3 regions of the Micromonospora sp. NBC_00860 genome follow, and region 2 is predicted to be linked to each of the others. Evidence: predicted binding sites of a transcription regulator. Region 2 holds the regulator's gene; each other region holds the start of a gene.
What was found. Region 2 encodes HrcA, which represses chaperone genes, less so after heat shock. Its sites were predicted from a motif close to GGTTNGCACNCTCNNNNNGAGNGTGCNAACC; they were not measured.

Region 1: the regulator HrcA is predicted to act here: its motif matches at 1,482-1,512, upstream of groES (co-chaperone GroES).
Region 3: the regulator HrcA is predicted to act here: its motif matches at 1,370-1,400, upstream of groL (chaperonin GroEL).

What each region holds. Positions count from the first base shown of each region.
Region 1 is NZ_CP108825.1:6,928,180-6,931,454, reverse strand. It holds gene groL (chaperonin GroEL) at 1-963, opposite strand, end outside; gene groES (co-chaperone GroES) at 1,034-1,348, opposite strand; gene OH804_RS32120 (THUMP-like domain-containing protein) at 1,608-2,804, shown strand; gene ybaK (Cys-tRNA(Pro) deacylase) at 2,884-3,275, shown strand, end outside.
Region 2 is NZ_CP108825.1:76,188-79,462, forward strand. It holds gene OH804_RS00345 (DUF4870 domain-containing protein) at 1-366, opposite strand, end outside; gene hrcA (heat-inducible transcriptional repressor HrcA) at 593-1,615, shown strand; gene dnaJ (molecular chaperone DnaJ) at 1,691-2,836, shown strand; gene OH804_RS00360 (16S rRNA (uracil(1498)-N(3))-methyltransferase) at 2,837-3,275, shown strand, end outside.
Region 3 is NZ_CP108825.1:6,581,036-6,584,310, forward strand. It holds gene OH804_RS30345 (cold-shock protein) at 1-28, shown strand, start outside; gene OH804_RS30350 (hypothetical protein) at 123-1,322, shown strand; gene groL (chaperonin GroEL) at 1,595-3,217, shown strand; gene OH804_RS30360 (hypothetical protein) at 3,274-3,275, opposite strand, start outside.

The sequences.
Region 1 (3,275 bases), 620 kb from region 2:
GACGCGCCGGGCGGTGCCGAGCACCTCCAGGCCGACCTGGTCGAGCTTGTAGCCCAGCTCCGGGGCGACCAGCTCGGCGCCCGTGGAGATCGCGATGTCCTGGAGCATCGCCTTGCGCCGGTCACCGAAGCCCGGGGCCTTGACCGCGCAGACCTTGAGGGTCTTGCGCAGCGAGTTGACCACCAGGGTGGAGAGCGCCTGGCCGTCCACGTCCTCGGCGATGATCAGCAGGGGCTTGCTGTTCTGCAGGACCTTCTCCAGCAGCGGCAGCAGCTCCTCGATCGCCGAGATCTTCTGGGTGGTGACCAGGATGTACGCGTCCTCGAGGACGGACTCCTGGCTCTCCAGGTCGGTGACGAAGTTCGGCGAGATGAAGCCCTTGTCGAACTGGAGACCCTCGGTCACGTCCAGTTCGGTGGTGAGCATCGAGCCTTCCTCGACGGTGATGACACCGTCGCGGCCGACGCGCTCCATCGCCTCGGCGATGAGGTCGCCGATCGTGGAGTCCTGCGCGGAGATCGTCGCCACGTTCGCGATCGACTCCTTGCTGGTGACCTCGGCGGCACGGCCGAGCAGCGCCTCGGAGACCTTGGTGGCCGCCGCGTCGATGCCCCGCTTGAGGCCGGCCGGGTTGGTCCCGGCGGTCACGTTGCGCAGACCCTCGCGAACCATCGCCTGGGCCAGCACGGTCGCGGTGGTGGTCCCGTCGCCGGCGACGTCGTTGGTCTTGGTCGCCACCTCCTTGACCAACTGCGCGCCAAGGTTCTCGTACGGGTTGGTGAGCTCGATCTCCTTGGCGATGGTCACACCATCGTTGGTGATCGTCGGCGCACCGAATTTCTTGTCCAGGACGACGTTGCGCCCGCGCGGGCCGAGGGTGACCTTGACCGCGTCCGCGAGGGCGTTGACACCGTGCTCCAGCAGGTGCCGGGCGTCGTCCGAGAAGCTCAGGATCTTCGCCATTAATGTCCCTTCGAAGCGCCATTGCCCCGGCCCGGCGAGCCGGACCGGGGCAGTGGCACTGATCGGTTGCTTACTTCTCGATGACCGCGAGGACGTCGCGGGCGGAGAGCACCAGGTACTCCTCGCCGGCGTACTTGACCTCGGTGCCGCCGTACTTCGAGTAGAGGACGGTGTCGCCGACCTGCACGTCAACCGGAACCCGGTTGCCGTTGTCGTCGACGCGCCCCGGGCCCACAGCGAGGACGGTGCCCTCCTGCGGCTTCTCCTTGGCGGTGTCGGGGATCACGATGCCCGACGCCGTGGTGGTCTCAGCCTCGTTCGCCTGGACCACGATGCGGTCCTCGAGCGGCTTGATCGCAACCTTGGTCGCGGTAGTCACGGGCATACCCTCCTGGGGTACTGGTTTCGTTGCTGGCCAGCGGGGCTGACCAGCGTCAATCTGCCTCATGCCACCGGGCGGTGCCGTCGTCGCGGGTGCCGGTCCGCCTGGCGTGCGCACCCGGGTCGCGAGACCCGGAAGCTGGCACCCTCAGGGTGAGAGTGCTAATCGCAGGTTATTCCGTGGCTAGCACTCCGTCAAGGAGAGTGCCAGCGCGTCGCGCCCCGCCAGCCAGGATTTCCCTGTCGGCCGGGACAATGGCCGGGTGGATCTCGATCAGCTGGCGGCGCTGCGTACCCCCGAGGGGTCGGCCGCGCTCACGGCGGCGGCCGAGCTGGCCGGCGGTGATCCACTGGTCGCGGCGTCGGCGCTGCGCGCGACCGGGGTGCCGCCGGCGTTGGCGGCGGCGGCCCTCACTCAGGCCGAGCTGCGCCATCGGGCGGTCGGCAAGTTCGGCCCGGCCGCCGCTGGGATGTTCCTCACCCGCCCCGGCCTGGAGCAGGCCACCCGCCGGGTGGTCGCCGACCGGCGGGCCGCCCGGTTGTCCGCGGCCGGCGTGCGCACCCTGGCCGACCTCGGGTGCGGGCTCGGAGCCGACGCGCTGGCCGCCGCCCGGGCCGGCATCCGGGTGTACGGCGTGGAGGCCGATCCGGTGACCGCGGCGATGGCAGCCGCCAACGCCGCGGCGGCCGGGCTGGCCGAGCTGTTCACTGTCGAGTGCGGCGACGCGACCGGGTTCGACGTGTCACGGGTTGACGGGGTCTTCTGCGATCCGGCCCGCCGCAGCACCGGCACCGGGCGGCGGATCTTCGACCCGCGCGCCTACTCGCCGCCGTGGGACTTCGTCACCGGCCTGGCCGAGCGGGTGCCGCGGACCGTGGTGAAGGTGGCGCCGGGCCTGGACCACGCGCTCATCCCGGCCGGCGCGGAGGCCGAGTGGGTCGGCGTGGACGGCGATCTGGTCGAGGCCGCGCTCTGGTGCGGCGAGCTGGCGGAGGTGCCTCGTCGCGCCACCCTCTACCGCCAGCGGGGCGCCGAGGCGCACCGCCACCAGCTCACCGGCTCGGGTGCCACCGAGGCGCCGGTCGGGCCGCCGCGCCGCTACCTGTACGACCCGGACCCGGCAGTGGTCCGCGCGCACCTCGTCGCCGAACTGGCCACCGAACTGGACGCCACCCTGGGCGATCCGAGCATCGCCTACCTCTACGCCGACGAGCCGATCCGCACCCCGTACGCGCGGTGCCTGGAGATCACCGACGTGCTGCCGTTCTCGCTCAAGCGCCTGCGGGCACTGTTGCGCGACCGTCGGGTGGGCCGCGTGGAGATCCTCAAGCGGGGTTCGGCGCTCACCCCGGAGCAGCTTCGGCGGGATCTGCGGCTGTCCGGGGACGCGGCGGCGAGCCTGGTGCTCACCCGGGTCGACGGCGCACCGACGGTGCTGGTCGGCCGCCCGGCCGACTAGCGTCCCCGTGGCCGGCCGGTCGACCAGTGTCGCTGTGGCCGGCCGGCCGACCAGCGCCATCTCGACTAGCCTCGTCGCTGTGGCGGGACAGGGCACGCCGGCAACGGCACTGTTGGTCAAGCGCGGCATCGCGCATCGCACCCATCCGTACCGGGTGGCGCCGGACGCCCCGAACTACGGCGCGTTGGTGGCGGTGGCCCTCGGCGTGGCGCCGGAGCGCGTGTTCAAGTCGCTGGTGACCGCTGTCGACGGCGCGCTCACCGTGGCGGTCGTGCCGGTCACCGGCGAGCTGGATCTCAAGGCGCTCGCTGCGGCGGTCGGCGGCAAGCGGGCGGCATTGGCCGACCGGGCGGTCGCCGAGCGGGCCACCGGTTACGTACGCGGTGGGATCAGCCCGCTCGGGCAGCGTCGACGGTTGCCCACAGTGCTGGACGAATCCGCGCTGGATCTCCCGACGATCTACGTCTCGGC
Region 2 (3,275 bases):
GAGCACACCGCCGCTGATGATCATGCCGGCGGCGCCGCCGAAGTGCGCGACCAGCGACCAGGTCTTGTCCTCGTTGTTGGCGTAACCGCCGCCGGGGCCGCCGTAGGCCCCGCCGGCCGGGTAGCCGCCGGGTGGGGGATAGCCCCCGGGCGGGGGGTAGCCGCCTGCCGGAGGGTAGCCGCCTGACGGCGGTTGGTCACCGGTGGGCGGTGGATAGCCACCGGCCGGGGGATAGCCGGCCGGGCCGGGAGCCCCGGACAGTGGTGCGGTGGGCGGCTCGGCCGACGGGTACGGGCCCGGGGAGGTGGGCTCCGGCGGGTAGCTGCCGGCGTCGCCCGACCCGGGAGGGCGAGGAGGTTCAGTCATGGATGTCACGGTAGGGGCCGTTGGCAACGCCGCACCAGAGCGACACCGCCTGGCAGTGCGGGCCGATCGGCCCAACAAGGGTGGCGCGGGCCGCACCGACGGGTGGCCGTTGATCATCGCGTCGACGGGCCCGCCGACGTAGACTGGCACTCGTTACAGTCGAGTGCCAGGACGGCCCGACCGGCCCAGAGTGCCGGTGGCCGACGTGCGACAGGAGGTGCGGAGGATGGGTCTCGACGACCGGAAACTCGCCGTGCTCCGCGCCATCGTCGAGGACTACGTCTCCACCCAGGAGCCGGTCGGCAGCAAGGCGCTGGTCGAGCGGCACCAGCTCGGGGTCTCCCCGGCCACGGTCCGCAACGACATGGCCGTGCTGGAGGAGGAGGGCTACATCCGGCAGCCGCACACCAGTGCCGGCCGGGTGCCCACCGACCGTGGCTACCGCCTCTTCGTCGACCGGTTGTCCCGGGTCAAGCCGCTCAGCCCGGCCGAACGCCGGGCCATCGAGCGCTTCCTGGTCGGCGCTGTCGACCTCGACGACGTCGTACACCGCACGGTGCGGTTGCTCGCCCAGCTGACCCGTCAGGTCGCCGTCGTGCAGTACCCGAGCCTGGCGCGTTCCTCGGTGCGCCACCTGGAGCTGGTGCCGATCTCCACCACCCGGCTCATGCTCGTCATGATCGCCGACACCGGGCGGGTGGAGCAGCGGCTCGTGGAGCTGCCCGGGCCGGTGCCCGCCGACGACGTCACCGACCTGCGTCGACTGATCAACGAGAAGCTCGCCAACGCCCGGTTGTCCGAGACGCCGCCGCTGGTGCAGGCGCTGGTCGAGGAAGCGCCGACCGGGCTGCGTCCGACCATGACCACCCTCGCCACCGTCCTGCTGGAGACGCTCGTCGAGCGGCACGAGGAGCGGATCGCGCTCGCCGGCACCGCGAACCTCACCCGGGGCGGCCTGCTCGACTTCCAGGGCTCCCTGCGGCCGATCCTCGAAGCTCTGGAGGAGGAGGTCGTGCTGCTCAAGCTCATCGGTGAGACCGAGCCGAGCACGACCCGGGTGCTGATCGGCGACGAGAACGAGTTCGACAACCTGCGCGCCGCCTCGGTGGTCAGCACCGGGTACGGCCCGGGCACCACCATCGTGGGCGGCCTGGGGGTGCTGGGGCCCACCCGGATGGACTACCCCGGCAACATCGCCACGGTGCGCGCCGTGGCACGCTACGTGGGCGAGTTGCTGGCCCAGAACTGATTGGTCAGGGCCGATGCGGCCGGCTGCGGCCGCCGACCGGCGCAACGCGAGACGAACATGAGGACACGGAACGCAGTGGCCAGGGACTACTACGGCATTCTCGGTGTGAGCCGGGAAGCCTCCGATGACGAGATCAAGCGCGCCTACCGCAAGCTGGCCCGCCAGTTCCACCCGGACGTCAATCCGGACCCGGAGGCTCAGGAGAAGTTCAAGGACATCAACGCCGCGTACGAGGTCCTCTCGGACGACCGGAAGCGGCAGATCGTCGACCTGGGTGGCGACCCGCTCGCCCCTGGTGGTGGCGGTGCCGGCGGCCCGGGCGGCCCCGGAGGCGCCGGCCCGTTCGTCGGTTTCCAGGACATCATGGACGCGTTCTTCGGCGGTGCTGGCGGTGGCGCCCGTGGCCCACGGCCGCGTACCCGACCGGGCGCCGACGCGATCCTGCGACTCGAACTCGACCTGCACGAGACGGCGTTCGGCGTCGAGGCCCCGATCACGGTCGACACCGCTGTGCTCTGCACCACCTGCTCGGGCGCTGGCACGGCGGCCGGCACGCACCTGGCGACCTGCGAGGCGTGCGGCGGGCGGGGCGAGGTGCAGTCGGTGCAGCGCACCTTCCTCGGCCAGGTGGTCTCCGCCCGGCCGTGCACTGTGTGCCAGGGCTACGGCACCACCATCCCGCACCCCTGCCCCACCTGCGCCGGCGACGGCCGGGTGCGGACCCGCCGCTCGCTGACGGTCAAGATCCCGGCCGGTGTCGAGGACGGCATGCGGATCCGGCTGGCCCAGCAGGGCGAGGTGGGCCCCGGTGGCGGCACCGCCGGTGACCTCTACGTGGAGATCCACGAGCGCCCGCACGACGTGTACTCCCGCAAGGGCGACGACCTGCACTGCCGGGTCACAGTGCCGATGACCGCGGCGGCGTTGGGCACCCGGCTGACCATCAAGACGCTGGACAGCGAGGAGACCGTCGACGTCAAGGCCGGCACCCAGCCGGCCAGCACGCTGCGACTGCGCGCCCGGGGCGTGCCGCACCTGCGCGGCACCGGCCGAGGCGACCTCTACGTGCACCTGGACGTGCGGACGCCGACCAAGCTCGACCCGGACCAGGAGAAGATGCTGCGCGACTTCGCCAAGACCCGTGGTGAGGAGGTCGCCGAGCTGTCCAAGCAGGGCGGCTTCTTCTCCCGGATGCGCGACGCGTTCAACGGGCACGCCTGAGTGTCCGCGCCGCTGTTCCTGGTCGAGGCGCTGCCCACCGGCGACGCGCTGACCCTGGACGGCCCCGAGGGGCACCACGCCGCCACAGTGCAGCGACTGCGCGTCGGCGAGGAACTGCTGCTCGCCGACGGCCGGGGTGGCACGGCGGCCGCCGTGGTCACGGCCGTCGGCCGGGGCAACCTGGAGGTCACCATCACCTCCCGGGGGTACGCGGACGCGCCCGTACCCCGTCTGGTGACCGTGCAGGGCATCGCCAAGGGCGACCGGGGCGAGCTCGCCGTGCAGGCGATGACCGAGGTCGGGGTGGACGAGATCGTGCCCTGGGCGGCATCGCGCTCGGTGACCCAGTGGCGCGGTGACCGGGGCGTACGCGCCCGGGAGAAGTGGGTGGCCACCGCCCGGGAGGCGGCCAAGCAGGCCCGCCGGCCGTGGCTGCCGG
Region 3 (3,275 bases), 970 kb from region 2:
AGCGGAGCACGTACGCGTCATCGGCTGAACTTCCTGGCCGATTGCCCCGTGAGTCGGGGCTGCGGCAGGGGCCCGCAGCCGGGAAGATCGTGAACCGTTCCAGCCCAAGCTGAGGAGCGTTCATGACCGACCAGCCACCCCCGCCCACTCCGTCCCCCGGGTCGGGGGAGCCGGACCCGTCCTCGCCCGCCGGCAGCCCTGGCCACTCCGGTCCGCCGCCCGGCTGGGGGCCGGGCATGCCTCCGGCCGGCCACTCCGGTCCGCCGCCCGGCTGGGGGCCGGGCATGCCTCCGGTCGGCCAGGCCGGTCCACCGCCCGGCTGGGATCCCGCGCAGGGTGCCTGGGGTGCGGCCCCGCCGCCGCAGGGCTGGGTGTTCCCGCCCACCGGGGGTTACCCGCCCGGGTCGGGTCCCTACGGCGGGCAGCAGTGGTATCCGGGGGCGCCGGTTGGCTGGTACCCGCCGGGTTACGGGTTCGACCCGAACGACGCCCTGGTCACGCCGCCCGGTGCCGGCATCGGCGGTTGGTTCAACAGGTGCGGGGGAGCGCTGCGTCGGGGCTGGCGGCAGTTGGTGCCGATCATGCTGCTCACCCAGGTGCTGCCGGCGGCGGTGCTCTCGGTGATCGCCCTCGGGGTGGACCCGTCGGCGAAGTGGGCCGCCCAGGCCGATGGTGCTCCTGGCGCCGCGCTGCCGGACAACTTCGCCGCCGAGTTGGGGAGCCTCCTCCTCGTGCTGGTCGGCGGCAGCCTGTTGGTGGGCGTGGTGCAGGCCGTCGGGTGGGCCTCGGGCAGCTGGGTGATCACCCGCCAGGCCGCCGGCCAGCCGGTCAGCCTGGAGTCGGCGCTGCGCTACGGCCTTCGTCGGGCGCTCGGGCTGTGGGGCTGGACCCTGTTGGTCAGTCTGCTCATCGGCGTCGGTGTCTGTTTTTGCGTGCTGCCGGGCATCTACCTGGCCTTCGCGCTGAGCATGGCCGGCCCGGTCTATCTCTTCGAACGCCACAACCCGATCGGTCGTTCGTTCCGGATGTTCCACGACCGGCTCGGCCTGCTACTCGGGCGGGTCGCCCTGGTCGCCCTGGCGGTGATCATCGTGAGTGTGGTCTCCAGCTCCCTGGAGGGGGTGGGCACCTCCGCCTTCGGTACGGATCCGTTCGCGTCGCCGGGTAACGCGGCCGGAGTGGTGGTCGTGATCGGGATCACCGCCGTGCTGGCCCTGCCGGCCCACCTCGCCCAGATGATCGGTCTGCTGGTGACGTACGCCGAGCAGCGCGCCCATGAGGCGCCGGTGAACAGCCCTGGACTGGCTGCGGAACTCGGCTGAGCGGCGGCATCGTGCTTGCACTCGGCAGGGGAGAGTGCTAAACAAGTCATTGGCACTCGCATACCGTGAGTGCCAATGGTCGGGACGGTGGGGCCAGGTTGCACCGGCGTGGAGACGCCGGGGCGACACATGGCCGGTCGTCGCGGGCTATCCGGCCCGGCCGAAGGACGTCGTCGTCGCCAGGTGGCGACGTCCCAAGGTGCGTACACCAGGCGGCCCATCCGGGGCACACATCTCGGGTGGCCCGTGAGTGTCCAGGAGGACAACGCCGTATGGCCAAGATGATCGCGTTCGACGAAGAGGCGCGCCGCGGCCTCGAGCGGGGCATGAACCAGCTCGCCGACGCCGTAAAGGTGACCCTCGGCCCCAAGGGCCGCAACGTCGTGCTCGAGAAGAAGTGGGGTGCCCCCACCATCACCAACGATGGTGTGAGCATCGCCAAGGAGATCGAGCTCGAGGACCCGTACGAGAAGATCGGCGCTGAGCTGGTCAAGGAGGTCGCCAAGAAGACCGACGACGTTGCCGGTGACGGCACGACGACGGCGACCGTCCTGGCCCAGGCCCTGGTTCGCGAGGGCCTGCGCAACGTGGCCGCTGGCGCCAACCCGATGGCCCTGAAGCGGGGCATCGAGGCTGCTGTCGCGAGCGTCTCGGAGGAGCTGTCCAAGCTCGCCAAGGACGTCGAGACCAAGGAGCAGATCGCCTCCACCGCCTCCATCTCCGCTGGCGACAGCACCGTCGGCGAGATCATCGCCGAGGCGATGGACAAGGTCGGCAAGGAAGGCGTCATCACCGTCGAGGAGAGCAACACCTTCGGGCTGGAGCTGGAGCTCACCGAGGGTATGCGCTTCGACAAGGGCTACATCTCGGCCTACTTCATGACCGACCCGGAGCGTATGGAGGCCGTCTTCGACGACCCGTACATCCTGATCGCCAACAGCAAGATCTCGTCGGTGAAGGACCTGCTCCCGATCCTGGAGAAGGTCATGCAGTCGGGCAAGCCGCTGCTGATCATCGCCGAGGACCTGGAGGGCGAGGCCCTCGCCACCCTGGTGGTCAACAAGGTCCGTGGCACCTTCAAGTCGGTCGCCGTCAAGGCGCCGGGCTTCGGTGACCGCCGCAAGGCCATGCTGACCGACATCGCCATCCTCGCCGGTGGCCAGGTCATCAGCGAGGAGGTCGGCCTCAAGCTCGACGCCGCCAGCCTCGACATGCTGGGCCGCGCCCGCAAGGTCGTGGTGACCAAGGACGAGACCACCATCGTCGACGGTGCCGGTGACGCCGAGCAGATCCAGGGCCGGGTCAACCAGATCCGGGCCGAGATCGACAAGAGCGACTCCGACTACGACCGGGAGAAGCTGCAGGAGCGGCTGGCCAAGCTGGCCGGCGGCGTTGCGGTGATCAAGGTCGGCGCGGCCACCGAGGTCGAGCTCAAGGAGCGCAAGCACCGCATCGAGGACGCCGTTCGCAACGCGAAGGCGGCCGTCGAGGAGGGCATCGTCCCGGGTGGTGGCGTCGCGCTGGTTCAGGCCGGCAAGACCGCCTTCGACAAGCTCGACCTGGTCGGCGACGAGGCGACCGGTGCGAACATCGTCAAGGTCGCGCTGGACGCCCCGCTGCGGCAGATCGCCGTCAACGCCGGCCTTGAGGGCGGCGTCGTGGTGGAGAAGGTCCGTAACCTCGAAGCGGGTCACGGTCTCAACGCCGCCAACGGCGAGTACGTCGACCTGCTGGCCGCGGGCATCATCGACCCGGCCAAGGTGACGCGCTCGGCGCTGCAGAACGCCGCTTCCATCGCGGCGCTCTTCCTCACCACCGAGGCTGTTGTCGCGGACAAGCCGGAGAAGACCCCGGCTGCCCCGGCTGGCCCGGGTGGCGGGGACATGGACTTCTGAGTCCAGTTCTTACCCCGAACGGGGCGGGCCGCTGACGCGGTCCGCCCCGTTCGTCGTC